DNA from 4 places in the Hymenobacter sublimis genome. Region 4 is predicted to be linked to each of the others. Evidence: riboswitches for the same ligand, from Rfam matches in the RefSeq annotation. Region 4 holds a riboswitch; each other region holds the start of a gene.
The links. A riboswitch is a leader RNA that binds a small molecule or an ion and turns the genes downstream of it on or off. The one in region 4 is predicted to bind S-adenosylmethionine.
Positions count from the first base shown of each region.

Region 1: it holds a riboswitch for S-adenosylmethionine, as region 4 does, so the genes downstream of both, MWH26_RS06245 (phosphoadenylyl-sulfate reductase) here and metH (methionine synthase) in region 4, are expected to answer to the same signal.
Region 2: it holds a riboswitch for S-adenosylmethionine, as region 4 does, so the genes downstream of both, MWH26_RS15595 (O-acetylhomoserine aminocarboxypropyltransferase/cysteine synthase family protein) here and metH (methionine synthase) in region 4, are expected to answer to the same signal.
Region 3: it holds a riboswitch for S-adenosylmethionine, as region 4 does, so the genes downstream of both, MWH26_RS06195 (amino acid permease) here and metH (methionine synthase) in region 4, are expected to answer to the same signal.

Region 1 covers NZ_CP095848.1:1,481,262-1,489,039, reverse strand. The annotation lists gene pseI (pseudaminic acid synthase) at 1-560, shown strand, start outside; gene MWH26_RS06260 (glycosyltransferase family protein) at 625-1,935, shown strand; gene MWH26_RS06255 (DUF7033 domain-containing protein) at 1,990-3,432, shown strand; gene MWH26_RS06250 (lipopolysaccharide biosynthesis protein) at 3,544-5,028, shown strand; SAM riboswitch class I at 5,340-5,431, shown strand; gene MWH26_RS06245 (phosphoadenylyl-sulfate reductase) at 5,748-6,515, shown strand; gene cysD (sulfate adenylyltransferase subunit CysD) at 6,684-7,595, shown strand; gene MWH26_RS06235 (sulfate adenylyltransferase subunit 1) at 7,693-7,778, shown strand, end outside.
Region 2 covers NZ_CP095848.1:3,717,072-3,724,849, reverse strand. The annotation lists gene metX (homoserine O-acetyltransferase MetX) at 1-750, opposite strand, end outside; gene MWH26_RS15595 (O-acetylhomoserine aminocarboxypropyltransferase/cysteine synthase family protein) at 1,071-2,459, opposite strand; SAM riboswitch class I at 2,836-2,947, opposite strand; gene MWH26_RS15590 (LysM peptidoglycan-binding domain-containing protein) at 3,310-3,612, opposite strand; gene MWH26_RS15585 (lipocalin family protein) at 3,831-4,247, shown strand; gene MWH26_RS15580 (choice-of-anchor Z repeating domain-containing protein) at 4,541-7,399, shown strand; gene MWH26_RS15575 (erythromycin esterase family protein) at 7,491-7,778, shown strand, end outside.
Region 3 covers NZ_CP095848.1:1,466,433-1,474,210, forward strand. The annotation lists gene MWH26_RS06185 (EcsC family protein) at 1-93, shown strand, start outside; gene MWH26_RS06190 (DUF4890 domain-containing protein) at 209-640, opposite strand; SAM riboswitch class I at 999-1,091, shown strand; gene MWH26_RS06195 (amino acid permease) at 1,468-2,922, shown strand; gene MWH26_RS20190 (TSUP family transporter) at 3,002-4,507, opposite strand; gene MWH26_RS06210 (NADPH-dependent assimilatory sulfite reductase hemoprotein subunit) at 4,689-6,395, opposite strand; gene MWH26_RS06215 (DUF2490 domain-containing protein) at 6,400-7,176, opposite strand; gene MWH26_RS06220 (TonB-dependent receptor) at 7,315-7,778, opposite strand, start outside.
Region 4 covers NZ_CP095848.1:4,047,336-4,055,113, reverse strand. The annotation lists gene metF (methylenetetrahydrofolate reductase [NAD(P)H]) at 1-151, opposite strand, end outside; gene MWH26_RS17020 (endonuclease domain-containing protein) at 255-560, opposite strand; gene metH (methionine synthase) at 677-4,489, opposite strand; SAM riboswitch class I at 4,563-4,675, opposite strand; gene MWH26_RS17010 (PA14 domain-containing protein) at 5,037-6,173, shown strand; gene MWH26_RS17005 (alkene reductase) at 6,375-7,511, shown strand.

The DNA.
Region 1 (7,778 bases), 2.0 Mb from region 4:
AGGTAGCGGAGGCCGTACAGGTGCTGCGCGAGGCTGGTTGCCGCGAGCTAGTGCTGCTGAAGTGCACAAGCACCTACCCCGCCACGCCCCAGAACACCAACCTGCGCACCTTGCCCCACTTCCAGCAGCTTTTCCCCGATGCGCTGGTGGGCCTCTCCGACCACACCATGGGGGTAGGCGCGGCCGTGGCCGCCGTGGCCCTGGGCGCGTGCGTGGTAGAAAAGCACGTGACCCTGCGCCGCGCCGATGGCGGTGTAGACTCCGCTTTTTCCCTGGAGCCGGAAGAAGTAGCCCAATTAGTTACCGAAACGGAACGCGCTTGGCAGGCCCTGGGCCAGGTGCAGTACGGCGTGCAGCGGGCCGAGGAGAAAAGCCGCCTCTACAAACGCTCCTTGTATGTAGCCCAGGATATTGCCAGCGGTGAGGTGTTCACCAAGGACAACCTGCGGGTGGTGCGGCCCGGCGACGGGCTGCCTCCGCGCTACTACGATCAGCTCTTGGGCAAGCCGGCCCGCCAAAACCTGAGCGCCGGCACCCCGCTCACCTGGGCTGCCCTGTAATATTCCATAACGCAAGCTTTCTGATGGCGCGCTGCTCCCGGGTGGCGCGCTATTTTTGTGCATCATGCCCGACTCCGCCACTGCCCGCCTGCGCGACATTCTGCAACTGCGTTTCACCGACCTGTTTGCGTCCCTGCCGCCGCATATGCTAGCGACTATTTCCCCGGCCAGTCCGTGGAAGCGCCTGGCGAAGGTGCTGGGATACGCCGGCCTGCGGCTGGTAGGCAACCTGTTTCGGCCGGTGCGCAACCCAGAGCAATTGCACGGCGCCGTGTGGCTGTACGTGGTCAGCCAGAACAACTATGACTCCCTGCATTTCCTGCGGGAGGCCCTACCGGGGAGCGTGCTGGTGGCGGGTCAGAGCAAGCAGATTGGGCGTTACAACCAGGCAGTAAACCGCTTATCGTTGCGGCGGAAACTGCTGTATTACGGGCAATTTCTGGGGGTGTACTACGGGTTGAAGCGCACGGAAGGCCCGCGGGCGTGGCGCTTTTTCGACCTGATTTTCAACGCCATTGGGTACTACGAGGTGTACGTGCGGGCCCTGCGCCATTACCGGCCCCGCGCCATCGTCTTCGCCAACGACCACAACGACGACGCCCGGGCCCTGCTGCTGGCGGCCCGCGCTTGCGGCGTGCCCACGGCCTACGTGCAGCACGCCAGCGTAAGCACCAACTTCCCGCCGTTGGGTTTTGATTTTAGCCTGCTGGAAGGGCAGGATGCGTTGGATAAATACCGGCAGTGCGGTCCGGTTTATGGGCGCACCGAACTAGTGGGCATGCCCAAGGCTGATGCGTTTCTGGCGCGTAAAAACCAGAACCCCACCGTGCAACGGGTAGCCATAGCCATCAACACCCTCGATGACGCGGAAGCAGTAGCGGCGGCGGTAGACCACCTGCTGCGTGAGTTTTCGGGTCTCATCTTCACCTTGCGCCCCCACCCCGGCGACACGCGCGACTTTTCCTTTCTGCGCCGTCAGTATCCGCAGCTCCATTTTTCCGATGCCCGCCAGCAAACCGTATTCGAGTTTCTGGCCGAACACGACGCTCTAATTGCCGCCGACACGAGTACTCACCTGGAGGCTACCCTGCTCAACTTGGCCAGTATCTACTTCCGCTTTGGCACCCACGGCGTGGCCGAGGATTATTACGGCTATGTCGCCCACGGCCTCGTGGAGCGTGCCCACACCCTGCCCGAACTCTCGGCACTGCTCCGGCGCTACCAGCAGCACAAACCCGCTGATTTGTACCACCGGGCGGCCTACTACAACGCTACCCTCGGCACGCCCGACGAAGGTCATAGCCAACAGCGGGCCGCACGGTTGCTTTCCGAGTGGCTGGGCAAAGCGGCCCCTACCCCAACTGTCACCACGTAACGCGGCGGCTAGAGGAGGAAGATAGAGTTGCGCCATCTGGCTTACTTTGCAGCTATGCTGCCTCCCCCGCTTCCCGCAGTGGCTCCTGTTGCCGCAGAAACCCGCATTGCCTACGTGCTTCGGCACTTCCGACTGGCGTATGAAGTCGTGCCACTGGTTTCTATCGGCTACGCTCACACGCAGCCGCACATTGAAATAGCAGAAGCCGCCGGGAGCTTTTTCAAGCAGCAGCAGCCCTACCCCCCGGAACCTACTTGGCGGGAGTGGCAGGGTCAGCAAATTCCCATTTTCTTTGATTCTGAGCCGCAGAAACCACTTTTAGAGCTGCTTTCTAACGGCCACGCGCTTATTCACGCCGACATCCTTTCGGCAGCTTTCTACCTGCTTAGCGGCTGGCAGGAGTTTTTTTCAGAAGAACGGGACCAGCACGGCCGCTTCCCCTACGCCGCCAGCGTGCAGCACCGCTATGGCTTCGTGACTATTCCGGTGGTAAACTACTATTTCGACGTACTGAAAACCGCCGTCGAGCACGTTTCAGGTAAATCCCTACGGCCCCGCTGCTGGCCCAATGGCGCCACTTGGGCCGCCTTCATCACCCACGACGTCGACAACTTGCAGAGCGCCTGGAAAGCGCCCGCCAAAGCTGCTCTGCGCCAAGGCCGGCTCTTAAGTTTCGGGCGCCAGCTGTGGCGACATTTCACTACCCCCGACGCCTGGGACAACCTCCAACAGGTGCAGGAAACGGTGACCAGCTACGGGGCCAAAAGCACGTTCTTCTTCTTACCTGAACACCGGCCGGCCGCAAGCGGTACACCTAACGCCGATTACAAACTGCGGAAGGTGTGGCCTAAAGCCGCAGCCGCTATCCAAGATGCGGAAGTAGGTCTGCACGCAGGTCTGGGCACGGCAATGCATGGAGGAAAGCTAAAAACCGATTGGCTTAAAATTCCGGTACCGTGTAGCGGTATCCGATTCCATTATCTGAGTTGGGAGCCACGCATTACTCCCACCTTACTCAGTATGGATAATTTCACTTATGACTCGACACTAGGCTTCGCCGAGCACTTTGGCTTTCGAAATTCCTACTGCCTGCCGTTCTATCCTTTCAATTTTAATGCTGATTCTTTTACTGTTAATCCTCCGCAAATGAGGCTCTATACGCTACTATCAGAAGCACCGGCTTTCTTTACCCTGGGACCAAAAAACTCTATTCAGACATCTAAATTTCTCGAAATTCCGCTCAACGTGATGGACGCTACTCTCCACCATCCGCGCTACCTGCAGCTAGCCCCGGCGGAAATTCTGCCAGCCCTGACGCCCATGCTGCAGGAAATTGAGCGGTTTGGCGGCGTATGCACGGTGCTTTGGCACAACGAGAACTTTGACCCGGCCAACGAAACCACGGGCCCCCGCCAGTTCGCCGAAATCATGGAGTACCTTCGCAGCCGCAACGTGGCCTTCGTTAACGGCCAGGATGTCTGTGAGATGGTGAACTAGTGAAAAGGTGAGGTTGATGTTCAGATGGCGTCACTTGTGCAAACAGAACGTCAACCTCACCATTTCACTAGTTTACCATCTCACCACCTTACCACCTCACTAGTTCACCACTTGGGTATCGTTCAGCGGCAGGGGCTGCGCAACACCATTATTTCCTACATCGGGCTGGCGCTAGGCTTTGTAAGCACGGCCCTGGTGCTGCCTAATTTTCTGGAGCCCCAGCAGTTGGGCGTGACGGCCACGCTAGCCTCAGTAGCCACGCTGTACGCCCAAATTGCGGCCTTTGGCTTTGCCAGCGTGGGCATCCGGTTTTTTCCCTACTTCCGCCACCCGGAATCGGGCCACCGGGGGTTTCTGCCGCTACTTGTGGGCGTGCCCTTGCTAGGATTTGCCGTAGTCACGGCCCTGTATTTCCTGGGGGAACCCCTGCTCCTGCCCTGGTACGGCCGCGATGCGCCCCTGCTCGCGCCCTACTACACCTGGGGCGCCGTGCTGGCCTTCTTCACCATGCTGTACTCGGTGCAGGACGCCTACTTAAAGGCGCTGTATCACACGGCTTTTTCCTCCTTCGTGCAGGATATTCTGCTGCGGGTTCTGATTGTAGCGGGTGCGTTTCTGTTTGGCTTGGGCTACCTCTCGTTTACGGGTTATGTGTTGTGGTTTGTGGGCGTGAACAGCGCCCTGGCCCTGCTGCTAACGGGTTACGTAGCCGCCATTGGGGAGCTGCACTGGCGACCTACGCGGCAGGTACTCGCGGTACGGCCCCTGCGCGAGATGCTGGGCATGGGCGCCTTTACTCTGCTCGGAAGCCTGTCGGGCAGTATTATCCTGTACATTGATACCTTGATGGTAGGCGCGCAGGTGAGCGTGGCGGCGGCTGGCATTTACGTGGTGGCCAGCAACATTAGCACGGCCCTGGCTATTCCGGCTCGCTCGCTCAACAAGATAGCCTTTCCCCTGTTGGCCGACTATTGGAAGCAGCAGGATCTGCCCCGCATGGCCGATTTCTACCGCCGCGCTACCCGCCTCAACACACTGTTGGGTTGTTTTTTATTTCTGGGTATCAGCCTGAACCTGGACTTTATCTACTCCCTGATGCGCAATGCCCGCTACGCCGAAGGCACGGTGGTAGTGCTGCTGTTACTGGGTAGCAAACTCTTCGACGGCATCACGGGCGTCAACGGCTTGATGGTGGTAACCTCTCCCCGCTACCGCTACGATCTGATTTTCAACGTGTCGCTGGCCGTGCTTACTATTCTACTCAACGGATTACTGATTCCGCGCCTGGGCATGGTGGGGGCTGCGGTAGCTGCCTGCGTGGCTCAGGTAAGCATCAATGTGGCCCGTACCTGGTTTGTGTGGCACAGCTACCGCATGCAGCCGTTTACGTGGCGCATCCCGTTGATTCTGGGCATTGCGGCCGTTGCCGGGGTAGCTGGCTGGCTCATGCCCACGCTGGCTTCGTCACTACTCACTATGCTGTTGCGCTCCACCGTGCTAACCGTGGCCTACGCTACCCTGATTTTGGCTACTAAATCTTCACCCGAAGCCACTTTATTTTTAGAAAAACTTCGGGCGCGTTTTTCAGAAAAGTAAAGTTGTACAATCCGCATATAGTTCTTAAGATCAAACTACGCTCAAACGGCAACTGCAGAGTTGTAGCTTTCCGTACCTATCTTATTTCAATGGCTGGTTTCAGCTAAAAAAGGGGTAGTTAATGCAGCTAGCAAACGACCCCAGCAATTTTCAATATTTCCGCTAGGCACGCCCTCCCGTCTAGTCCTACCACTCTCGCTGTAGTGACCCGTCCGGGCTGGGAAAACGCTACTGCAGAAAAAATAAAATTTGGTAGTGTAAAATTCTGACCACTACTTTTGCCCTACCAATTCTTTACCCACAAAGGATTGTTTTTATACAGAGGCGCGGAGAGACAGGCTCGACGAAACGCCGGCAACCAGCGGACCATCCGAAACGGTGCCAACTCCTGACCATATAAAAACAACTAGCCGTGAACCGCTTGTCCAACTCCGCCGCCGCATCCGCCACCGCCTCTGCACTACAGCATGGGTGTTGTGCCATGTTGGGCATGCCGTGTTGTTGCTAAGCGCTTCCAACCTCCTTTCTTCTGGTTTGTGCGCCCTGCTACGCGGCTGACACGGCTCTTTCGTGTAGTCAGGTTTCGGCGCACGCCCACCTTTTCGCCCGGCTGTTTTCTAGCTAGTTGCTGCCCGTAGCAGCGCCGCTATCCTGTGCCAGGGCCTTTGTTTGGCTGAAATCCGCGCCTACAACGTCGGTTTCCCTTCCTTTCTTCTGATATGTCCGCAGCAACTGCTGCGCCGGCCGTCCACGCGTTGCTGGACGACCTGCGCCCCCGGCTAATCCAGGCTTCGGCCTTGGAGCGGCTGCGCCTCGTGGCGGAGTACTTCCCCGAGCAAGCCGTTTTCTCGACCTCCTTCGGTCTAGAAGACCAACTCATCAGCCACCTGATTTTTGCCCACGAGTTGCCCATTCAGGTGTTCACCCTCGACACGGGCCGCAATTTTCAGGAAACCTACGCCACCTGGAATAAGACCTTGCTGAAGTACGGCCAGCCCATTGCGGTGTACTACCCCCAGCGGGAAAATGTAGAGCAGCTGATGCTAGCGAAAGGCCCGAATAGCTTCTACGAAAGCGTGGATAACCGCAAGGAATGCTGCTTTATTCGCAAGGTGGAACCCCTGAATCGGGCCCTGGCTGGCAAGGCGGCCTGGGTTACGGGCATCCGCGCCGAGCAGTCGCAAAACCGCCAAACCATGGACCCGGTGGAATGGGACGTGGCCCACAACCTGGTGAAGATTCACCCCCTGTTCGACTGGACCTGGGACCAAGCCGTGGCCTTCACCAAGGAACACAACGTGCCGGTGAATACGCTGCACCAACAGGGCTTCGTGAGCATTGGGTGCGCCCCGTGCACCCGCGCCATCCGCCCCGGCGAGGACTTCCGCGCTGGCCGCTGGTGGTGGGAAGACCTTTCGGCCAAAGAGTGTGGCCTGCACGCCACCGCCCACCACAATGGCCCCGACCCGGTGGTAGAGCCCGTGTGACCCCACCCCAACCCCACCCCGGTGGGGAGGGGCTTATGCTAGTACCACAACGATTTTGACTGGTAGCGTTGCCAAACCAAAGTAACCGAAGCCCCTTCCCACCGGGGAGGGGTTGGGGTGGGGTCACACGGACACTTTCCGGCGCTAAGAACTGACATCCAGAACTACATGAGTACTTCCTCTTTTGATTACCTCGACCGGCTCGAAGCCGAAGCCATCCACATCCTGCGGGAAGTAGCCGGCCAATTTGAGCGCCCAGCCCTGCTGTTCTCGGGTGGCAAAGACTCCATCGTGTTGACGCGTTTGGCCGAAAAAGCCTTTCGGCCCGGCCGCTTCCCCTTCCCGCTGGTGCACGTAGATACCGGCCACAACTTCCCGGAAGTGCTAGCCTACCGCGACCAACTAGCCGAACAGTTGGGCGAAAAGCTGATTGTGCGCAAGGTGGAAGATACCATCAAGCGGCAGCGCCTGCGCGAGCCGGGCGGCAAATACCCCAGCCGCAACCCGCTGCAGACTTACACGCTGCTGGAGGTAATCGAGGAGTTTGAGTTTGACGCCTGCATCGGCGGGGCTCGCCGCGACGAGGAGAAGGCCCGCGCCAAGGAACGCATCTTCTCCGTCCGCGACGAGTTTGGGCAGTGGGACCCCAAGCGCCAGCGCCCCGAGCTCTGGAACGTGTACAACGGCCGCATTCAAAAAGGTGAGAACGTGCGCGTATTCCCGATTTCGAACTGGACGGAGCTGGACGTCTGGCGCTACATTCAGCGCGAAAACATTGCCCTGCCCGACATCTACTTCGGCCACGAGCGCCGCTGCGTGGTGCTGCCCACCGGCCAACTCCTGGGCCTTTCCGAGCACCTGCGCCTCGATGAGGACGACGAAATCGTGACCCGGCAGGTACGCTTCCGCACCGTGGGCGACTCGACTTGTACCGCCGCCGTGGAAAGCGACGCCAGCACCGTGGAAGACATCATCCAGGACCTGCTGCTAGCCAAAGTGAGCGAGCGGGGCGCCACCCGCCTCGACGACAACATCTCCGAAGCCGGCATGGAAGACCGGAAGCGCAACGGCTATTTCTGATTATTAGAAGTGAGACTGTGAGACATGAGAGGTGAGACAGTTCCGGCTTTGCACCTGTCGACCACCCTCTTTTTCGAACTCACCCATCTCACTTCTCATGTCTCACAGTCTCATGTCTAAACAAATGGACCTTCTTCGATTTATCACTTGCGGCAGCGTGGACGATGGCAAAAGCACGCTGAT
Region 2 (7,778 bases), 330 kb from region 4:
ATTAAAGCGGGCCACCAGCTTGTCGCCTTGGTAGCGCTGGTAGGAGCTGGCCAAGTAGTCGTCGAGCTTGCTCTCGTCGGAGTCCGTTTGGGTACGGTCGTAGGCATCGGGGCTGCGGTAGCTGAGCAGGGCCACGGCGCGGGCCGCGCGTAGGCCCGCCGCGCCACCCGCGGGGGTAGCCGTTTCGTAAGTAGGGTCGGCGAAAATGGCCAGGCGCTGGGCTTCATTGAAGGCAATGCCCCAAGCCGAATGTCGGGCGCTGGTAGCCAACAGCACCAGGTTCTCGAATAGCTCGGGCCGCTGTACGGCCCACTCCACCGCCTGCTGCCCCCCTAGCGAACCGCCAATTAGGGTGTGCACCGACGTCAGGGCCAAATGTTCCCGCAAGGCCTCGTGCGCAGCCACCATATCCCGAATAGTCAGGAGCGGGAAGTGCTGGTAGGCTGGTTGCTCCGTTAGCGGGTCCGGGGTAAGTGGGCCGGTAGTGCCGTAGCAGGAGCCCAGCACGTTGGCACACACAATAAACCAGTCGGCCGGATCGAAGTGACAACCCGCGCCAAACAAACCGGGCCACCAGCTTAGCACATCGGCATTGGCCGTGAGGGCGTGACACACCCACACCACATTGTCGCGGGCCGCGTTGAGGCGGCCGTAGGTATGGTAGGTAACCTCCACCCGGGGTAGGGTAGCGCCGCTTTCCAGCCGCAGGGGCCGGGGCAGGCGGAACAGGTGTGGCTCTTCGGAAGACATGGAATAAGGAGCGCGGGTCGGAGGAAAGCGAAGTCGGAAGCTGCTTCGCGGGTAGTTGCTAGGGGCGCGCCAGGGCAACGAGGAGCGTTTAACCATGCGCGAAAGGAAACTTCGCGCGGCATTCGGGTTCATGCTAGTATATCCTAGCCCGCAGGCGGAGCCGATTTTGCCCGGCTCCGCCCCGGCCAGGTGCGGGCGGCGTATGTTCCGATGGTTCCTCTCTCACAAAAAACGTCGGCGCCGGCCCGCTTACCGCATGGCTGGAAGCTGCTGCCCGGCGGCTCTCTCACCTGCCGCCGGACATCAACCCCTCTCAAGTGCTAGACTTCCAGCGTAGCGGCGTGTTCGAGTTCTGGCTCCGGCAGCAGCGTGCTACCGGCCACATCAGCGGGCTGAGCGGCTACATTGCGCACCGCGTCAAAGGCCTGGGCCAGGTCGGCCCGGATATCATCAAAATGCTCAATGCCCACCGAGAGACGCAGGAGGGTAGGCGTCACGCCGGCGGCGCGCTGCTCCTCTTCGGAAAGCTGCTGGTGGGTAGTAGCCGAGGGCTGAATGATGAGCGTTTTGGCGTCGCCCACGTTGGCTAGGTGGCTGACCAGCTTTAGGTTATCAATAAACTGCGTAGCCGTTTCCTTAGAGCCTTTGATGGCGAAGGTGAGCACCCCGCCGTAGCCGCGCTTCAGGTATTTCTGGGCCAGGGCGTGGTAGGGGCTGCTCTTGAGGCCGGGGTAGTTCACGGCTTCTACCTGCGGGTGTTGCTCCAGCCAGGTAGCCACGCGCAGGGCGTTTTCCACGGTGCGGTCTACGCGCAAGCTCAGCGTTTCCAGGCCCTGAATCAGCTGCCAGGCATTGAATGGGCTTTGGGAAGGACCGAAGTCGCGCAGGCCTTCCACCCGGGCCCGAATGATAAAGGCAATGTTGCCAAACGGCCCGCCTTTTCCGAATACATCATTGAACACCAGCCCGTGGTAGCCCTCGGAAGGCTCCGTGAACTGCGGAAACTTGCCGTTGCCGAAGTCATATGTACCGCCGTCCACAATCACGCCGCCAATGCTGGTACCGTGGCCGCCAATCCACTTCGTCGCCGATTCTACCACAATGTGGGCGCCGTGCTCCAGGGGCCGAAACAGGTAGCCGCCCGCACCAAACGTATTGTCCACGATGAGGGGCAGATCGTGCTTGTCGGCAATGGCGGCAATGCGCTCAAAGTCCGGGATGCTAAAGCTCGGATTGCCAATGGTTTCCAGGTAGATGGCCTTGGTATTCTCGTTTATCAGGGCCTCAAACTTCTCCGGCTGGTCGCCGTCGGCGAAGCGCACCTCAATGCCCAAGCGCTTAAACGCTACCTTAAACTGGTTGTAAGTGCCGCCGTACAAGTGCGTGGTGCTCACGAAGTTGTCGCCGGCCTGCAGAATGTTGTTGAGGGCAATGAACTGCGCCGCCTGCCCCGAGGAAACCGCCAGGGCTGCCACTCCGCCTTCCAGGGCCGCCACACGCTGCTCAAACACGTCGGTGGTGGGGTTCATCAGGCGGGTGTAGATGTTGCCGAACTCCTTCAGCGCAAAGAGGTTGGCGCCGTGCTCGGCATTCTTGAACACGTAGCTGGTGGTCTGGTAGAGCGGTACGGCGCGGGAACCAGTTACGGGGTCGGGCTGCTGGCCGGCGTGGAGTTGGAGGGTCTCGAAGTGGAGGTTCTGCGTGGACATGGCAAGGCTGGGTTAAAGACCGTTTGGACAGGAAATGAGGGAGCGAAAACGCGAAGAGAAAGCCACGACGAGGCGCAGCGGGGGCCGCACCGGAACCAGCCAGAAAATGCTTCTGAAGCTGAATGGGATGCAGGCGGGCCTCGGGTGCCACTGTGGGTCACCGCAGAATCAGGCCAAGAAAGAGGAAGGGGTTAGCTAGCCGGGAGTAGGGCTAGCAACAGCAACAACACGTGCTACAGCAGCGCATTCGCATTCGCCGGGAAGCTGGAGCAGCTACCGAAACACAGAAACCCCACGACCTAGTAGGGCGCAACAAAGCGACCAAGGCAGCGGGGTAGGAAGGGGCGAAAGCGAGGATGTTTTCCATGGTACTCCTGAGTTATATGCCCCGCCAGCTAAGCTGATCGGGCAGGAATTGGCACCTTTCGCGCGGTCGAAGGTTGCCAGCGGGTCAGGGAGCCTGTTCTCTCGCCGCTTCTGTATAAATCTTATGAAAACTACCCCGCCGCGAGCGGGGGAGTACCGAGTTGGTATTGCAAAGGTATAGCAGCGGTTTTGATATATGCAATAGGGTAGCAAAATTTTTTACCGCGGTGGCTGACTACAGCCCTTAGAAGGTGCTAAAGCCAATACGATGATTCAAGCCGCTGATTTTCAAACGCAATGTATCCGTTGCTCTATCTCATAGAGCTAGTTGCAAGAACTATAGCTCCCTACGTTGCCGGAAAAATCTGGCATACGACTGTCCGTTACCGCAAACATACTCGTACGAAAAAGCATGGGTAGGCCACAAAAAAAGCCACTCGTTTACGAGTGGCTTTTTAGGATAATTCCTAGATATAGCCTAGGCTTAAATCTTAGGTAAAGTCAACACCTGGCCTACCTCAATGTGGTCGGGATTGGCGCCGATGGTTGCCTTATTGGCATCGTATATCTGATGCCACTTGGAGGCGTCACCGTAGTGGTTCTTGGCAATTTTAGAAAGCGAATCGCCGCTTACTACCGTGTATTTGTCGGCCTGGGCAGCTGCCGGCTGGGCAGCGGGCTGGTTAGCGTTGCCGAAGAAATCGGTGGCGCCGCCAGCGGCAGGTTTAGGAGCAGGAGCAACGGGTTTTTTTTCGCCGTCGTTGGAAAGGAAATCAAACAGTCCCATAGTGGTAAATGCAAGTAAATGTGGAAGAAACGACCGACTTGCAGGGCAGGAAAAGGGCGTCGGTTTTGGCTCTTACGCCAAGGCCAACAATAAGTTGTATCCGGCGCATGCGCATAATTCTAGGCTGAACATCTTGCGGAATTGCCCCGTAAGAGGCGCAATACCAAGTGTCCTGCTTGGTGGTGTTTCTCCCTCATTTTAACTTATCTCCCTGCCCCATGAAAACTAATTCCGCTCCCTTGCGCTACCTGGCTAGCCTGCTCATGTTACTGGTACTTTTCACTGCTTCCTGCGGCAGCAAAGAAGGCAAAGTAGAAGGCGTGAACATGCTGTATGGCACCGAAAGCAAAGTTTGGAAAACCGATAAAGAACTGAGCGCCAGCGGCGACAAAGTAAAGCAGACGGATGCTCAGGAGGATGAGCGCATCACCTTCTTTGCCAACAAGCAGTATAACATGACCTCTCCTGCTGGTGCCGTAAATGGCAAGTATGAGTTTGACCAGGCCGGTAAGAAAATCACTATGACGCCTGATGGAGCTGCCCAGAGCAATACCTTCGATGTAGTAACGCTCACCGACGACAAGCTCACGCTCCGTAGCCCCGAGGGCGCTGAGCTGCGCCTTGAAAAAGAATAAGCGCTGGTAGCTTTTCGCTTCGCAACAAAAAAGCCTCTCTGTATCCAACGGAGAGGCTTTTTTATGACCATTCGGTACTGGCAGTATGCTGAGGCTGGCCGCTTTTTCGGTGTGCTCTTATGGGCAGCTCTCGGATGAATTACTATCGGGTGCCTTGTAACTTATATTCTTATATATCTTTGGTTAAACTTTAAAAAAGTAACAGAAATATTAATCAGTCAACAGATACAATTATGGTGTTTATGGCCGTCGCGAAGCGTGTTCATCTGTTTCTTATCTGCGCTGTTCTGCTGATGTTGCCTTTGCTGACTCAGGGTCAGACAACCAGTACCCTTGTCAGCTTCGACTTTAACTCGGGTACTCGGTATGACGCGCTTACGCCCGTTACGGCGGCGGGCGTTACGGCAGCGGCCTCTTCAACGGAGGCGTTTGCTACTAGCCCGGGTACGGCTACGGGTGCCGGCGCCTTTACGGCCGCTCCGAGCGGCCCGGCGTTGTCGATGGCAAATTCCACGGGCTCCAATAACAGGTACTTCCAGTTTGCGCTGGGCGGTAGTAACTTAAGCAGCTATTACGGTTACAAGCTGTACCTACAGCCCTACCGTTCCAGCACCGGCGCTACTACCATTACGGTGGCCTACAGCACCGACGGCGGCACTAACTTCACGAACTTTCCTACCACGCTGGCCGTGCCGGAACTGGCTTTTGCGGAACGGACACTCGATTTGTCTGGGGTAAGCGACCTGGACTACAAACACACGCTGGTGCTGCGGCTGCTGGTAAGCGGGGCCACCTCCGGCAGCGGCACCTTTCGCCTCGACAACTTCCAGGTGCAAGCTACCTCCGCCCTGAACCCCACGCCAGTTCTGACGAGCCTCAGTCCCGCTAGCATTGCGGCGGGCAGCAATGGCTTCACCCTGGTTGTTACCGGTAGCGGCTTTATTAACGGAAGCACCATCCGCTTTAATGGCGTTGAGCGGCCTACTACCTTGCACAGCGCCACCCAACTGACGGCCGCTATTCCCGCCTCCGACGTGGAGGTAGCCGGCACTTACCCCGTAACGGTGATTAGTCCGGGTCCGGGCGGCGGCACCTCCGCGAGCAGCAATTTTGTCGTTACGCCCGTAGTCCGCTGGGATGGGGGCGCCGGCACAAATAGTTGGTTTGACCGGGCTAACTGGGATGCTGATGCGGTGCCCACCACCAACGATGAAGTGCTACTGGACCACAACAAGGTTGCGGGCCGCTACACCGTGGTGCTTGATGCCGGCGGGGCCGTAGCCCCGGCTACCACGCCTACCGCTGAAGTTCGCTCCCTGACTATAAACCCGGCCACCGGCGACTCTATTCTGCTGGAAATATCAGCCCTGAATACTAGCACCGTGCCCCTACGCCTGACTCGTAACAGCGCTGCTGAAACTGCCTTGGCCATTTACAACAAGGGCGTTGTAACGAATACCAGTGACAGAGGCGGAATTGATATTCCGGGCGATAATCCGAATTTCTACCTCTACAATGGCGGCACCTACCGCCACTACACCGACCGGCCGCATGTAGGCCTGCTGGAAAACCTGGCCGCCGTGGCGGGCACGGAAGCCGGAACCTGGGAGTTTCGGCCCAAAACTCAGCCCAGTAACACAGCTTCCATTGCGGGCCGGACCTACCCCAACCTCGTTTTCCGGAACCGAATTGGGCAGGCTTTTACCAACTTCACTGGCAGTGGAGCTAACCCCCTGACCGTACGCGGCAACCTAATCATCGGTCCGGGCGCGGTGTTGACTGCCTCTACCACGAGCGAAGTGCGCGTGGCCGGCGACATAGTAGTGCAGGGTGCTTTTCGCTTTGCTCCCCAAACCACCGGGACCAGTACCGTCCGGATGGTGCTAAACGGGAGTCGGCCGCAACGCATTAGCGGGGTAGCCTGGGGCGCAGTGCCCAGCGGCACGCCAACGGGCACGTATCTGGCCGCCGATGTACCCCTGCAACTCAACAACACCAGCTCCGAGGGCGTGACGCTGGCTACCCCCGTTACGGTAAACAACGTGCTGCAACTCACGGCCGGCCGGCTGCAAACGGATGCGGTAAACCTGCTGACGCTACTTAATAATCCCACCAGCGGCTCTGATAACAGCTTTGTAAATGGCCCCGTGGCTCGTCCGGCTAGTGGTGCCGTTACCCTAACCTTCCCGCTGGGGCGCATTGCTGCCCAGGGTGCCGCCTACCGGCCTTTAACCTTAAACATCAACAGTCTGAGTCGGGCCACTACGTTTACGGCCACCCAAACCGAGGGCGGCTTTGCCACGAAAGACCTAACCGGCGACCTGCGCCGCCTGAATGCTACCCGCTACTTCGCGGTAACCCCCGCGCCCGCCCTCACCAGCGCCGATAACTTCGCGGGTACCATTACCCTGAGCTTTGGGCCCGATGACCAAGTAACGGACCCTACCGCCAGCACGCTGGTCGTAGCCAAGAACGACGGTAATGGCTGGGTAAACATTGGGCGGAGCGGCAATACGGGCGGCCCCAGCAACGGCACAGCGGTAACCGGCACTCTGACTTCAGGGCCATTCACTTCCTTCAGCTTGTTCACGCTAGCCAGTACCAACGCGGATGCTACCTCTAACCCGTTGCCCGTAACCCTGCTGCACTTCCGGGCCGAGCATCGGCGGGAAAGTGTGCGCCTGGCCTGGACTACTGCCACCGAGCTGAACAATGCCCGCTTTGAAATTCAGCGCAGCCTTGCTGGGCGGGAGTTTGTTACGGTAGCCAGCTTGCCAGGGCAGGGCAGCAGCGCCGCTTTGCACACCTACACCTGGCTTGATGCCGCCCCGCCCGCCGGTCCGTTGTACTACCGCCTGCGGCAGGTAGATACTGATGGCACTAGTAATATTTCTCCGGTAGTCGTCGTGACTCCTGGTGCCGGCGGGGTGCTTACCACATATCCTAACCCGGTTTCAGGGCATGTAAATTTTCAGGCTCCCGCTTCTAGCCTGCGCTACCGCATTGTGAACTTGCTGGGGCAAACTTTAACCCAGGGCCAGACGGTAGCCGGGGTGAACAGTGTGCCGGTACAGCTGCTGCTGCCAGGCGTGTACTACCTGCTGCTCGACACAGCTGCGGGTACCGAAAGCAGCAAATTTTACAAGGAGTAAGCAGCCGGCGGGAGCTCTATAGAAAATACCAGATATAGCTGAGCGTTATGTGTAAGTTTGACCAGTATTCTCAAGCGTTATACGTCGTTCTATGCTTATTTCTTTCCGCTGGTTAGCGGCCCTGGGGTTGTATGTTTCGCTGATAACGCAAGCTTGGGCGCAGTCAGGTCCGGCGGTACTACCTTCCGGATTACGCGCCTACCCCGTTCGCACCGTTAGCTCCACCGACACTGCTTTTCAGGACCTGGAGTTTCTGCGGCAGGAAATTGGCGGGGCGCGGGTAGTAATGCTCGGGGAGCCCACTCACGGTGAGGGCAACGTAACGGAAGCTAAAATTCGACTGATTCGCTTCCTGCAGCAGCGCCTGGGCTTCACTACG
Region 3 (7,778 bases), 2.0 Mb from region 4:
CAACTCGGCGATACGGCCATGAACTGCTACCGCCTGCGGTGGCTACACGCCGCCAACGAAGCTACCCCTGCTACCCCTATTCCCGCGACCTGAACAGCTCAATGAATGCTGGTCCCACTTGGCTTAAAGCGAGTACACGCGGATGCTACACCAACAAAAAAGCCCCGTCTCCTGTAAGGAAACGGGGCTTTTTTAGGGAACGACAGGTTTAGCTTTTGGCTTTGCGCTGCTCGTGCTGGCCTTTGTGCTTAGCCTGCTTTTGCGCCTGCAGCTGCGCATACTTAGTGTACTGCTCGGCGCTCAGAATTTGCTTGAGCTGAGCTTCGTACCGATCCTTGCTGGCTTTCATGGCCTGGTGGCGCTGCTGCTTATTGGCAGCCGAAGCAGTTTGGGTGCGCTGGGCCTGCATTTCCTGGAAACGGGCCAGGTGCAGCTGGCGCACCTGCTCGGTTTGGGCCGCCGTGAGGCCGAGCTTCTGGCTTAGGCTCTTGGCTTTTTGCTCGGCGCGCTGCTCGGGCGTTTTGTTGGCTTTGGCGCCCTTTTGGTGCTGGCCGTGGGCCGCTTTTACGGGCGTAGTCTGGGCTGAGGCGGCCGCAGCGGAAAAGGAGAAAGCGGCGAAGAGAACGAGGAGCTTTTTCATGGCTATGTTGGATAGGTTAAATTCAGTGAAAGAAGCAGGCCGTGGTCCGGAACAGGCTTTTGTGCTTCTGCTACGTCAGTAGGCAACTCAGATGCCAACTTTGACCAGAAGGGGGGCTTAACAGGTTCTGAAAAAATTTAAATTTTTAAGTTAAACCTTGCCCAGGAAAATACATCGTTGCGTGTAAGGTGCTTGCAGGCAAGTAGTTAGTAGGCAAAAAGCGTAGTTGTTTTGTTCGTCGCCTGGGTCCTGAGCCAGGCCGGTAGGTAGGGTAAACCGGGCGTTGAGCTTCTCGTTTGCAGGACCCGCATTCCGGTTCTACCTTTGCCCCATCAATTCTTTCTAGCCCAAAGGATTGTTTTTATACAGAGGCGCTGAGAGACAGGCTCACTGACGCGTCGGCAACCATCCGCAACTGCTGGAACGGTGCCAATTCCTGACCATATAAAAACAACAAGCCGTGGACTTTTGCCCCTGCCGTCGTGCCCGTTTCGTAGTTTTTACCGCTCGCTTCCGCGCGTCTGCTCGGGAGCAGCGGTGGTGTGGCAGCGGGTGTTGTTGCTGCTGAAGTTAAGTCGCCTACCCGCGTAACCGGCATGGCTACCTGGCCTAAACAGGTAGTAGTGAGGTTGCCCGTGGTTTTTCTCTGGGGATGTGGCTTCGGTCTAAGAGCCGCTTAGTTGTCGGCTTGCATTTTTTGCGCACCGCCACAGCCTAGTTTAATAACCAAGCGGACTCAGTGCGCAATGCCTTCCGTCGGCACCTGGGGTGGTCCTACAACCGAACTCTTTTTTACCAGCCAACCAGGAAGTTGGCGCTTGCTTTTTATGCTCAAAAAATCATTGGAACTGCTACGGCAGGAGGCGGCCGAAACTGGCGCCCACACCCTAAAACGAAGTCTGGGCGGCTTCAGCCTAATTGCCATTGGCATTGGGGTAATTATCGGCGCGGGCCTGTTTTCGCTGACTGGCATTGCTGCCGCCAACAATGCCGGTCCGGCCGTGACGCTCTCGTTTGTGGTAGCCGCCGTGGGGTGCGCCTTCTCGGCCCTGTGCTACGCTGAGTTTGCCGCCATGGTGCCCGTGGCTGGCTCGGCCTACACCTACGCCTACGCTACCATGGGCGAGCTGTTTGCCTGGATTATCGGGTGGGACTTGATTCTGGAATACTCTGTGGGGGCGGCGGCCGTGTCCATTAGCTGGTCGCAGTATCTGCTGAAGTTTCTAAGCAAGTACAACATTCACCTGCCCCCGCAGCTGGTGATGTCGCCGTTCGAGACGGCCAAGCTGGCCAACGGCACCGAAGTACATGGTCTGGTAAATATTCCGGCCATGCTTATTGTGCTGGTTATCACACTGATTGTAGTGCGCGGCACTAAAGGCTCAGCGTGGTTTAACGCCATTGTGGTTACGCTGAAAGTGTCGGTGGTGCTCGTGTTCATTGCTTTGGGGTGGCAGTACATTGACCCCGCCAACTACCAGCCGTACATTCCGCAGAATACGGGGGAGTTCGGGGAGTTTGGTTGGAGCGGGATTCTGCGCGGAGCGGGCGTGGTGTTCTTCGTATTCATCGGCTTTGACATTGTGGCCACCATGGCCCAGGAAACCAAGAATCCACAGAAAAACATGCCCATCGGCATCATCGGCTCTCTACTGATTTGTACGGTGCTGTTTGTACTGTTTGGACACGTACTCACGGGCCTGGCCAACTACACCGAGTTCAAGAACAGCGCCGCTCCCGTAGCCATTGCCATCGAGAAAACGCCCTACGCTTGGCTTTCGTCGGCCGTTATTCTGGCCATCATCATCGGCTATACCTCCGTGATTCTGGTGGATTTGCTGGGCCAGACTCGCGTGTTTTTTGCCATGGCCAAGGATGGGCTGCTGCCGCCGGTGTTTGCGCGCGTGCACGAGCGGTTCGGCACGCCCCTACAATCGGGGCTGCTGCTGGGCTTGTTTATTGCCCTATTCGCTGGATTCGTGCCCATTGCCGTAGTTGGCGAAATGACATCTATCGGCACTTTGCTGGCCTTCGTGATGGTGTGCATCGGCGTGCTCATCATGCGCAAGAAAGAACCCAATGCCCCCCGCGGCTTCCGCACGCCGCTGGTGCCGCTGGTGCCCATCTTGGGCATCCTGACCTGCTTGGTAATGATGGTGTCCCTGCCCTGGGAAACCTGGTTGCGCCTGGCCGTGTGGCTGGCCATCGGGCTGGCTATCTACTTCGGCTACGGCAAGCGGCACAGCAAGCTAGGGCAAGAAGCGCGGCGGCAAGTCGCGTAGATACGGCTCTCAACCACATAAAAAAGCCTCACCGGTTTATCGGTGAGGCTTTTTTATGTGGTTTCATATACGTCGGGTTCTACATAAACACCTTCCGCAGGGCCCACACACTCCACACAATCACCATCAGGCCCACGCCCACGAACATCCAGCGGACCGGAATGCGGCCGGCCAGGCGGGCGGCTAGAGGAGAAGCGGCCACGCCGCCCACAATTAGGCCCAAAATAATCTGCCAGTGCGAGATGCCTAGGGTAGCAAAAAACGTGACGGCGCTGGCAAACGTGACGAAAAACTCCGTGACGCTGACCGAGCCGATAACGTACTGTGGGGTGCGGCCGCCGGCAATGAGCGTGCTGGTTACCAACGGCCCCCAGCCACCGCCGCCAAACGAATCCAGAAAGCCGCCGGCCGCGGCCAGCAACCCTAGCTTCTTGTGCTTCTGGCGCGGGCCGGGCTGGGAAAAGGCCTTGGAGATGATGCGCACACCTAGCAGCAGCAGGTACACCGCCAGCAACGGCTTGACGTAGGCCGCATAGGTTTCCCCGAATTTCGAGAGCAGGTAGGCACCGGTAATGGCCCCTAGCACGCCCGGAATCAAGAGCACTTTGAACAGGCGCTTGTTCACGTTGCCGAAGCGGTAGTGGTGGTAGCCCGAAGCCCCGCTGGCAAACATTTCGGCCGTATGAATGCTGGCACTCACCGCCGCCGGGGAAATATTCAGGCTCATTAAACTAATGGCCGTAACTACCCCGTAGCCCATGCCCAGCAGCCCGTCAATCAGCTGCGCCCCGAACCCAATGACCACAAACAGCCAGAATGTGTTCGAATGGGTAGCGGCGCCCCACACCTGCTGCCAGGTGAAGTAGTAGGAGAGAATGTTGAACACTAGCATGGCCGCAAACGCCAGCAGCGCCGTGGTAGCAATGCGCCGCCACCGCGCCGCCGCCGGCGACTCGTAGGCCGGCCCGCCCGTCAGCTCGGCCGTAACGGCGTTCAGGGACTTCACTTTGTGGGCGAAGTCGCCGCCAACCTTGTCTCGGATGATGGACATGCGCTGGAGCACGTCGTGTAGCTCATCGGGGAGGGCTTGGGTGAGCATTTCGCGCAGACGCTTGGCAATGGTGGGCGACTTGCCGTTGGTGCTGATGGCAATTTTTAGGTCGCCTTTCTGCACAATGGAGCCCAGGTAGAAGTCGCAGGCCTCGGGCGTGTCGGCCACGTTGCAGAGCAGGCGCTGACGGGTAGCATCGGACTTGATGCTGAGATTCAGGGTCTTATCGTTGGTAGCTACAATCACCAAGTCGTGGCCGACAAGGTCGGTGGTGTGGTAGGGCTGCTCCCGCAACTGCACCAGCGGGTGGCGGGCGGCCAGGGCTTTTAGCTCCGGCGAAAACCAGGTAGCCACCACCGTTACCGCGGCCGCCGGACTGTTCGAGAGCAAGGCCGCGAGTTTTTCATGCCCGACGTAGCCCCCGCCCACCAGTAGTACGTGCAGCTGCTCGAGCTTCAGAAAGACGGGAAACAGCCGGTTGCTCGTGTGCGGCGGCGGTTCCGGCTGGGGAAGAAGTTCGTTAGAAAGAGGCATTGGTTGGTGTTGGTTGGAAAGGAGGTAGGGGCAGGAGGCAGTATAGAATAAGTCGAATGTCATTCCGCGCTTGCCGAGGAATCTCTCGTGCTGACGTCGCCAAACTAATCTGATTACTAGTGAGCAAGATTCCTTGGCAAGCGCGGAATGACGTTCAGGTGGTCACCTGACGAGCAGGTTCCTACTCATGAAAATTCAGGCCGCTGGTGGTGGCCTGCACGTAGCCCCGCCGAACCATGAAGTCACCGAAGTGCTCCTGGGGCTGGCGGTTCTGGGCGTAATCGGCGAAAAGCGGGGTGAGTTCGGCCACAATGCCGTCCTCGTCCAACATTTCCTTGTAGAGCTTGTTCATCCGCTCCCCGTTGAAAGCGGCGCCGAGGTAGAGGTTGTAGCGGCCCACGGCGCGGCCCACCAACCCGATTTCCCCCAGGTAGGGCCGGGCGCAGCCGTTGGGGCAGCCCGTCATCCGAATGAGAATGTCGTCGTGGGTGAGGTTGTGAGAAGCCAGGATAGGCTCCAATCTATCAATAAGTTGCGGAATGTAGCGTTCCGCTTCAGCAAAAGCCAAAGAGCACGTGTTCAGGGCCACGCAGGCCAGCGCGCCGCGCCGCAGGCCCGAGGACGTGGCCACGGCCACGCCATACTGGGCCAGAATGGTTTCAATCGTGAGGCGGTCTTCGGGGGCCACGTTGGCTAGCACTAGGTTCTGGTTGCCGGTCAGGCGGAAGTCGCCGCGGTGGAAGGCGGCAATTTCGCGCAGGGCGGTTTTGAGCTGGTGGCCAGGCCGGTCGGCCACACGGCCGCCTTCCACGAAAAGGGTGAGGTGGTGGGCACCGTAGGGGCCCTGGCTCCACCCGAAGGCGTCGCCGGAGCTCTTGAACTCATAGGCCCGCACGGGTTCCAAGGTAAAGCCTAGCCGTTGGTCCAGCTCGGCCTTGAACACGTCGAGGCCCACGCGGTCCAGGGTGTATTTGAGGCGGCTGAACTTGCGGTTTTCGCGGTTGCCCCAGTCGCGCTGAATGGTGACTATCTTCTCGCACACGTCCACTACCTTATCAGCAGGCACAAACCCGATGAGGCTGGCCAGGCGAGGGTAGGTTTCGGGCATGCCGAAGGTCATGCCCATGCCGCCACCCACGGCCACGTTGAAGCCCACGAGCTGGCCTTTTTCCTCGATGGCAATCAGGCCCAGGTCGTTGGCAAAGATGTCGGTGTCGTTGTGGGGCGGAATGGCCAGGGCAATTTTGAACTTGCGGGGCAGGTAGGTTCGGCCGTAAATCGGCTCGGCGTCTTCTTCGCCCTCATTCGGCACGCTGCTGAACTTAGATTCGCCATTGAGCCACAGCTCCCAGTAGGCCGAGGTGCGCGGGGTAAGGTGGGTGCTGATTTGCTTCGAAACCTCATACACCGCCGCGTGCACCTGGCTTTCGTGCGGGTTGGGGTTGCACATCACGTTGCGATTCACGTCGCCGCAGCCGGCAATGCTGTCCAGCAGGGCATCATTGAAGCCCTGGATGGTTTTCTTGAGGTTGCGCTTGAGCACGCCGTGCAGCTGGAAGGCCTGGCGGGTGGTAAGCTTGAGCGTGCCGTTGCCGTAGTGGTCGGCCAGCTCGTCCATGCGCGTCCACTGGGCTGGGGTAGCAATGCCGCCCGGCACCCGCACCCGAATCATGAGCGAGTACAGGGGCTCCAGCTTCTGGCGCTTTCGCTCCGAGTCCAGGTCGCGGTCCGTTTGCTGGTAGGAGCCGTGGAATTTGATCAGGTGGGTATCGTCGGGGTAGAGGGCGCCAGTAATGGGGTTTACCAGGCTTTCGGCCAGGGTGCCGCGCAGGTAGTTGCTGGCGTGCTTGACGTGCTCTACTTCGGAAAGTTTGGGAGTATCAGCCATGAGGTTACGGGGCAGAAGTTGGGGTAGTCGGTGCCGGCGGCGGGGTAGGCCGCAGGTCGAAGTTGTGGAAGTAAAACACCCGAATGGTGTGCTGATTGCGGTAGGTGCTACCAGCGGGCAGCTGCTGAAACAGGTGCATGTAGCCCCCGTGCAGCTGGGCGTGCGGGTTCAGTTGGTACACCAGGCCGGCAAACAGCCGGTTCTGGTCGAAGTAATTGAGGCGAATCTCCTGGCCGAAATTCATCATCACTTCGTTGTTGAGCAGAAACTGCAGCCCGCCGGGCGTAAAGCCCTTGTTGGTGAGGGGCAGAAACAGCGCCGCGTTGTAGCGGGCGCGGTAGTTGAAGTTGAAATCATCGGTGCGCTCGGTGCCCCCCTGAATGATGCGCCGGAACCGCTCATCTAGCCGCACCCACTGCATCAGGCGGGCCTGCGGAAACTTGGTAAACCACTGCACCTGCTGCCAGGGCCGGTGTTCTGCCTGGCTGATGGTGCGGGTGCCCTCGGCAAAGTGGTGCACGTAGGCGTAGCCGGCCGTCAGGCGCACATCATCGGTGAGGTAGTAGGTCAGGCCCACCCGCGTCAGGCCCTGGGCGAGGTCACGCACGTAGTGGTCGTGCAGGCGCAGTTGCAGGTCGGTCCAGGTGCCCCAGCGCGGCGAAAAGCGGGTTTGGTTGAACACACCGACCCAGGTTTGCTGCTCGCGCACGTACTGCTTCTGCGCTCGTAGGGGCGAGGTCAGCAGCAGGAGGAAGCACAGGAGAGGTAGGAGGTGTTTCATGGCTAGTTCTAGTCGCCTTACCCCAACCCCTCTCCGGAAAAGGAGAAGGGCTCTAGTCTTAGCTTTCTAAAAGCTTTTAGAGCTAGTTCCTCCTCCCTGCGGGAGAGGGGGCAACGGGGAGAGGCTGGAGTGAGGGGGCTACCGCAGCACGGTGTTATCAAAGGTGAGGGCCACGTAGTACAGCCCACCGATGGTAGGGCCGGCGGCGTACTGGAAGTAGCGGTTGTTGAAGAGGTTAGCGCCGCCCACTTTGATGGTGGATTTCAGACTGGGCACGCGCACGTTCACTTGGGCGTCCACGGTTTGGTAGGCGGGCACCCGGCCGTTGGCCAGGGGGCTTTCCCAGGTGAAGGTGCTCTGGCGGCGCCACACCACGTTGAAGCCCACATTGCGCACGATTTCGCGGTTGCCGAAGTTCACGTTCGTTACCCAGTGCGGGGTGTTGAAGCCGGTCACGAAGATGTCGGCGTCCTTGTTGTCAGACAGGGCGTTGTAGTTAACGTTACCGCCCACCGTGAACTTCTGGTAAAAGTTGTAAGTCAGGCCCAGGGTGGAGCCGTAGCTGTGGTAGTTGTTGCGGGCGTTGGTGTACACGCGGTACC
Region 4 (7,778 bases):
AGGTTACGTCAATAAACGGCGGCTTGAACTCCATCAGGGGCTCAATATTCGAGAACAGGTTCTGGATGTTCTCGCCCTTTTTGGGGGGTAGCACCTCGAAGGAAAACAGCGTCTTGCCGTCGGCGCGGGTTAGGTGTTCGGTTACTTTCATATGGGTTGGTGGTCCCGGCTCGTTCTGGTGGGTGCCTCACCCCCCGGCCCCCTCTCCCGTGGAGAGAGGGAGCCTGGCGACTTTTGGGGGGGCTGTGGTTTGGTTACAGGGCAGATTTGATAGTTGCTAGCACCTGATCTGGTTCGTGCAGCACTTGGTTATTAGAGAAGCGTAAGATTCGGTAGCCGAGTTCCTGCAGTGGTGTAGAGCGGCCCGCATCATAGTCCTGCTGGTCAGGCTGGTTGTGGATTTCTCCGTCTACCTCTACAATTAATTTGCGCGCAAGACTCACAAAATCAACAATGTAGAGGTCAATACTGTGCTGGCGCCGGAACTTGACGTTAGCAAGTTGTCGGTTACGCAGAGCTTGCCAAAGCTTGTTTTCAGCCTCGGTTGGGTTCCGTCGCATTTCGGCGCTGAAGCCTTTTAGGTGTTGGTGCCATTTTGATCTGTCAGCGGTTAGGCGGGCGTCGATTGCCTCAAGGGTTGCCTCACCCCCTCTCCGGGGGAGAGGGGGTGAGGCCACTACAGCGCCGTTACGGGCACGCTGGCCGGGTCGTAGTTCAGGTTGGGGGCCAGCCAGCGCTCCAACTCGGCAAGTGGCATGTTCTTGCGCTCGGCAATGTCCGCTACCTGGTCCTTGCCAATGCGGCCGAGGCCGAAGTAGCGGCTTTCCGGGTGGGCGTAGTAGAGGCCGCTCACGGAGGAGGCGGGGTACATGGCCAGGTTCTCGGTGAGGCGGATGCCGGTTTTGTTCTCGGCGTCGAGCAGCTCGAATAGGGTAATTTTCTCGGTGTGGTCGGGGCAACCGGGGTAGCCGGGGGCAGGGCGCACACCTTTGTATTTCTCCTGAATGAGGTCCTCGTTCGTGAGATTTTCGGCCGGGTCGTAGCCCCAGAATTCCTCGCGTACGCGCTGGTGCAGGCGCTCGGCAAAGGCCTCGGCGAGGCGGTCGGCTAGGGCTTTTACCATGATGCTGGAGTAGTCGTCGTGCTCCTGCTCGTACTTCTCCAGCAGTTTCTCAATGCCCAGGCCTGCCGTCACGGCAAAGCCCCCGATGTAATCCGCGCGGCCAGTTTCACGGGGAGCTACGAAGTCGGAAAAGGCGAGGTTGGGCACGCCGGGGGCCTTCTCGCTCTGCTGGCGCAGGGTGAAGAACTCCGTCTGGATTTCCTCACGGCTGTCATCCTTGAACACCTGAATAGTATCGTGGCCGACGGTGTTGGCGGGCCAGAAACCCACTACGGCGCGGGCCGTGAGCAGCTTCTCGTCAATGATTTGCTTGAGCAGCTTCTGGGCGTCATGGAAGAGCTGGGTGGCGGCTTCGCCCACGTTCTCATCGGTGAGGATGCGGGGGTAGCGGCCCTTCAGCTCCCAGGTCTGGAAGAAGGGCGTCCAGTCGATGTACTCCGCTAGCTCAGCTAGGGGGTAGTCTTCCAGTGTTTTGGTGCCCAGGAAACTCGGCTTCACAATACGGGTGGCTTCCCAGTCAGCCTGGAAGCCGTTTTCGCGGGCGGCTTCAATGGGCAGGTAGCTCTTCTCGCGCTGACGGCCGGCGTAGTCTTCGCGGAGCTGGCGGTACTCCTCGCGCACGGTGCGGGCGTATTCCACATCGGCGGAGCCCAGCAAAGCCGCCGCCACGCCTACCGAGCGGGAAGCGTCATTCACGTGTACCACCGGGCCGGAGTAGTTGGGCGCAATTTTCACGGCCGCGTGCAGGCGGGAGGTGGTGGCGCCCCCGATGAGGAGCGGAGTCTGGAGGCCGCGCTTTTCCATTTCCTGGGCCACGTACACCATTTCATCTAGGCTTGGGGTGATGAGGCCGCTCAGGCCGATGACGTCCACCTGTTGCTTCTGGGCTTCGTCCAGAATCTTTTCCAGGGGCACCATTACGCCCAGGTCCACAATGTCGAAGTTGTTGCAGGCCAGCACTACGCCCACGATGTTCTTGCCGATGTCGTGCACGTCGCCTTTTACCGTGGCCAGCAGGATTTTACCGGCCGTTTGCCGGTCGCCGCTTTGCTTGTCGGCCAGCAGGTAAGGCTCCAGGTAGGCCACGGCTTTCTTCATCACGCGGGCCGATTTCACGACCTGGGGCAGGAACATTTTGCCCGCGCCAAACAAGTCACCCACTACGTTCATACCCGCCATCAGGGGGCCTTCAATTACTTCGAGCGGCCTGGCTACTTGCTGGCGCACCTGCTCGGTGTCCTCGTCGATAAATTCCGTAATACCTTTTACTAGGGCGTGCTGCAGGCGCTCGGCTACGGGCAGGCTACGCCAGGCGTCGGCTACTACCTCCGTTTTGTCTTTCTGCTTTACGGTGTCGGCGAAGTCTACGAGACGCTCGGTGGCGTCGGGGCGACGGTTCAGGAGCACGTCTTCCACCAGTTCCAGCAGGTCTTTGGGCACTTCATCGTACACGGCCAGCTGACTGGGGTTCACAATGCCCATATCCAGGCCGGCCCGGATGGCGTGGTAGAGGAAGGCCGAATGCATGGCCTCGCGCACCACATCGTTGCCGCGGAAAGAGAAGCTGATGTTGCTGACGCCGCCGCTGGTGAGGGCGCCGGGCAGGTTCTGCTTGATCCAGCGGACGGCCTCAATGAAGTCCAGCGCATAATTGCGGTGCTCCTCCATGCCGGTGCCCACCGTCAGGATGTTGGGGTCGAAGATGATGTCCTCGGCCGGGAAGCCGACTTCGTTTACCAGGATATCGTAGCTGCGCCGGCAGATGTCGATGCGCTTTTCCAGGGTATCGGCCTGGCCGTTCTCATCGAAGGCCATGACTACCATGGCGGCGCCGTAAGCTCGCACGGTGCGGGCCCGCTCCTTGAAGGTTTCCTCGCCTTCCTTCAAGGAAATGGAGTTGACAATGCTCTTGCCTTGTACGCACTTAAGGCCGGCTTCCAGCACGCTCCACTTCGAAGAGTCCAGCATAATCGGCACCCGCGAAATATCGGGCTCCGAGGCAATCAGGTGCAGGAAGGTGGTCATGGCCTGCTCCGAGTCGAGCATGCCCTCATCCATGTTCACGTCGATGACCTGGGCACCGCCTTCCACCTGGTCGCGGGCTACTTGCAGGGCGGCCTCGTAGTTTCCGGTCCGGATAAGGCGGGCGAAAGCGCGGGAGCCCGTCACGTTGCACCGCTCGCCCACGTTGACGAATAGGCTGTTGGGGGTGATGTTGAACGGTTCGAGGCCGGCGAGGCGGGTTACCCCACCCCCGGCCCCTCCCCGGTGGGGAGGGGTGCCAGACATGTTGGTTATCCTATCAGCAGAAGCTGATCTAAGCTCCTCCCCACCGGGGAGGGGTTGGGGTAGGGTCACCCGCCGCGGTTCGTACCGCTCCGCCAGGCGAGCCAGCTCGCCGATGTGCTGGGGCGTGGTGCCGCAACAACCGCCTACTACCGTCACGAGACCTTCTTTGAGGTAATTTTCCACCACGCCCGCAAACTCCTCAGCCGACTCGTCGTAGCCCCCGAAGGCATTCGGGAGGCCGGCGTTGGGGTAGGCGGAAATGTGCACGTCGGCAATGCGGCTCAGCTCTTTGATATACACTTGCAGCTGATCGGCGCCGAGGGCGCAGTTCAAACCCACGCTCAGTAGGGGCAAGTGCCGGATCGAGTTCCAGAAAGCCTCCACCGTCTGGCCCGAAAGGGTGCGGCCAGAGGCGTCGGTGATGGTACCGGAAATCATAACGGGCACCGGGCGGCCACCTTCGTCGAAGAACTTCTGCACCGCGTACAGCGCCGCCTTGGCGTTCAGGGTGTCGAAGATGGTTTCAATGAGCAGGGCGTCGGAGCCACCCTCCACGAGGCCGCGCACTTGCTCATGGTAGGCGGTGGCCAGCTCATCGAAGGTCACGGCCCGGAAGCCGGGACGGTTTACGTCGGGTGACAGGGAGGCAGTGCGGTTGGTGGGCCCGATGGCGCCGGCCACGAAGCGAGGCTTGGCGGGGTTCTGGGCCGTAAACTCGTCGGCTACCTCCCGGGCTATGCGCGCCGACTCATAGTTCAACTCATACACAATGTCCTCCAGGCCGTAATCGGCCTGGGCGATGGTGGTGCCGCTGAACGTGTTGGTTTCCACCATGTCGGCCCCGGCCGCGAAGTAATCGGCGTGGATGCCCTTGATGATGTCGGGCCGCGTGAGGCTGAGCAGGTCGTTGTTGCCGCGCAGAGGGTTGGGATGATTCGCGAAGCGGGTGCCCCGGAAATCAGCCTCTTCCAGCTTGTGACGCTGAATCATGGTGCCCATGGCGCCGTCCAGAATCAGGACGCGCTGGGCCAGGATGTCGTGCAGCGGGGAGTGGGGGCGGTGGAGGGTCGTCGGCATATCGGCTCTTCTAAGAAAATCGGCAGCAAAAAAGTGCCTATCCAGAAAGAGCCGCGTGGGGGCGCGAGTCCTGTTCTTATCTTCTTCCAAACCGCCCAAGCCGCCCGGAAAGGGAATTAGCACCTTGTTTTATTCAGGTTGCTAAGACGTCATCGGGCCCAATCCCTCGGTCTTTCTGGATAAGTAACAGGGCGAAGATACAACCGGAATCTTCAACTTTCAATCCGGGAAGTTTTGGGAGGGAGGTAGAGTCATTCGCTTTCAGGCTGCACGCCTGCAGAAGACGCGACGCTTCGCGTCTCAGTCGTTGCTGAAGTTGTTTAACTCACATCGTCCAATGCTTACTGCTCACCGACACGACGTGGAATGTCGCGTTTTACAGGCGGGTAGCAACAGCAAGTTGGTGGCTTGCTGCACGGTTTGCTTAGCAGAAGTATATAGGCTTAGCTGAATGGTTCGTTGTACGGAATGGCCTGCTCATTGAATAAAGTTCGTGCGGTTTGGCATTTTGTTCATCTTGTGGTCAATACGTTAGATGTCTGCGACTATGATGCTATCCTCTCTGTGTCAGAAACTGTTAACGGGCTGCTTATGCCTGCTGAGCAGCTGGACGCTGGCTCAACACCAGGCCGGCTCGGGCTTGCGTGGACAGTACTACGAGGGTAAAAAGTTTGAGAAGCTAGTGCTGACTCGCACCGATGCAGCAATCGACTTCAACTGGACCGTTGGGCCCAGCGGCAACCACTTTGTGTCGCCGGGACCAGGCGTGCCGGGCGAGTACTTCTCGGTGCGTTGGGCAGGCCACGTATATGCCCCGGTAACGGGGGTGTACACCTTCCAGATTGCTACCGACGACGGGATGCGCGTCTGGATCGGCGGGAAGAAAGTGCTGGATTCCTGGCACGATCAGCTCGTAACGGTTTCCACAACCCACCTGAAAATGAAAGCTGGGAGCTACTACGCCTTGCGGGTGGAATACTACCAGAGCGACCGGGACTCGCGGGCACTACTAGCCTGGCAGCTACCCGATTTCAACACGTTCAACGAACCGCAGCCCATTCCAGCGGCTAATCTGTACTCCACTCTGCCCACCAATATTTTACTTCTCGTGGAGGCTACGCCGCCCCAGCCCAAGGCCGCGGCCTCCGTTCCGGCAGCGGCACCGGCGGCTGCTTCCGGCGGCAAGCCAAAGCCAAATGCAAAGCCGGCCCGCGCAGCTAGCAGCCCAGCGCCCGTAGCTGCGGCCAAACCTAAGTCAGCCGTGGTGCCGGTAGTGACCAGAGCAGCGCCCGCAAAAGCCGACACCGCCACCGCCCATCTACCCGACCTAACGGCGCTGAGCAAAGGCGCGGCCGTAACGCTGCCCAACCTCTACTTTACCCAGAGCACGGCGGCTTTGCTGCCCAGCTCGCGTCCTACCCTGAATGCCCTGGCTCGTACACTGCGCGCCCAGCCCACTATGCAGCTGGAAATAGCTGGCCACACCGATAATGTAGGCGAAGCCGCCCTAAACCTACGCCTCTCTGAGCAGCGGGCCCGGGTGGTGCGGCAGTATCTCGTGCAGCAAGGTGTTGACTCGGTGCGGCTTACGGCCCGGGGCTACGGCGGGGCCCGGCCAGTAGCCGACAACCGCGACCCGCAGCAGCGCCCCCGCAACCGGCGCGTGGAGGTAGTGGTGCAATAGGTTGAGCAGTAACGTCCTACAGAACTGTCCCTGCAAGTGGAACGAGGGGCCAGGGAATTCAGGGGCGAATCTCAGATTCCTCGGTCTACAGTGGAAGAACAGTTTTTGCTTTTTGTTAGGACGATGAAAACATTGGTGTATAGACATTAGTTGATGGGTGCTGAAACGGTACGTCATTGTTTCTCAACCATCGACTTCATCATGAGCCAAACCACCAATCTTTTCACGCCCGTGCAAGTGGGCGCGCTTTCCCTGCCCAACCGCTTTGCCATGGCGCCCATGACGCGCAGCCGGGCCACCAACCCCGCCAACGTACCCACCGACTCCGTTGTGACCTATTACGTGCAGCGGGCTACGGCTGGCCTCATCATTTCGGAAGGCTCGCAGGTGTCGCCCCAGGGCGTGGGCTACATCAACACGCCGGGTATTTACTCCGAGGAGCAGGTAGCCGGCTGGAAGAGAGTAACCGACGCCGTGCACGCCGCCGGGGGCCGCATATACATCCAGCTCTGGCACGTAGGCCGGGTGTCGCACCCTTTCTTCCATAAGGGTGAGCTGCCGGTTGCTCCCTCGGCCATCAAGCCGGAAGGCGCCAAAGCCTTTACCGGCCAGGGTTTCGAGGATGTGCCCACGCCGCGCGCCCTAGAGCTCAGCGAAATTCCGGGGGTAATCGACCAGTTCCGCCAGGCGGCTCGCAACGCCAAGCTGGCCGGCTTCGACGGGGCCGAAATCCACGGGGCCAACGGCTACCTGCTCGACCAGTTCATCCAGGACGGCTCCAACCAGCGCACCGACGAGTACGGCGGCAGCTTGGAAAACCGCACCCGTTTCGTGCTGGAAGTAGTGCAAGCGGTAGTCGATGAGCTGGGCGCCGACCGGGTGGGCATCCGCCTCTCGCCCCAGGGCAGCGCCAGCATCCACGATTCGAACCCAGTACGCACTTTTAGCTACGTTACCGAGCAGCTCAACCAGTTCAACCTGGCCTACCTGCACGTCATTGAGGCCCTGCCTGGTCACCCGATGGCGGCCAAGCCCGGCACTCCGGCCGTAGCCGCGCACCTACGCCAGATTTTCAACGGCACCTTCATCCTCAACGGTGGCTACACCCACGACACCGCCGACAAGGCCCTGGCTAACAACGAGGCCGACCTGATTGCCTTCGGAGTACCCTTCATTGCTAACCCCGACCTGGTGGAGCGCTTCCGCGTTGGGGCGGCTCTCAACACCCCTGACCCCAGCACCTTCTACGTGCCCGGTGACAAGGGCTACATCGACTACCCCGCCCTCCAAGACCAGGGCGCGGACGTGAAAGAGCCCGTTGATTACCAGAATAACTAAGCACTAACCTGCTCGTAATCTGCTATATAAAACCCGTCTCGGCGCAAGCAGGGGCGGGTTTTTATTTGAGCAATTAACCTCATTCCATTCCCGTTTGCCTCCCAGTGTCATCCTAAGCAGCGCGTAAACGATTGACGTAACAACGTCCTGTTCCTACGTGGTAAGGTCCTTGGCAAGCGCAGGATGACACTGGAGGCGAAGCGGGTTTTCGGTTTTGGGCTCAACGCACTGTAGGCCCGGCGGTCTGAAACTGCTTAACCTGGTTTT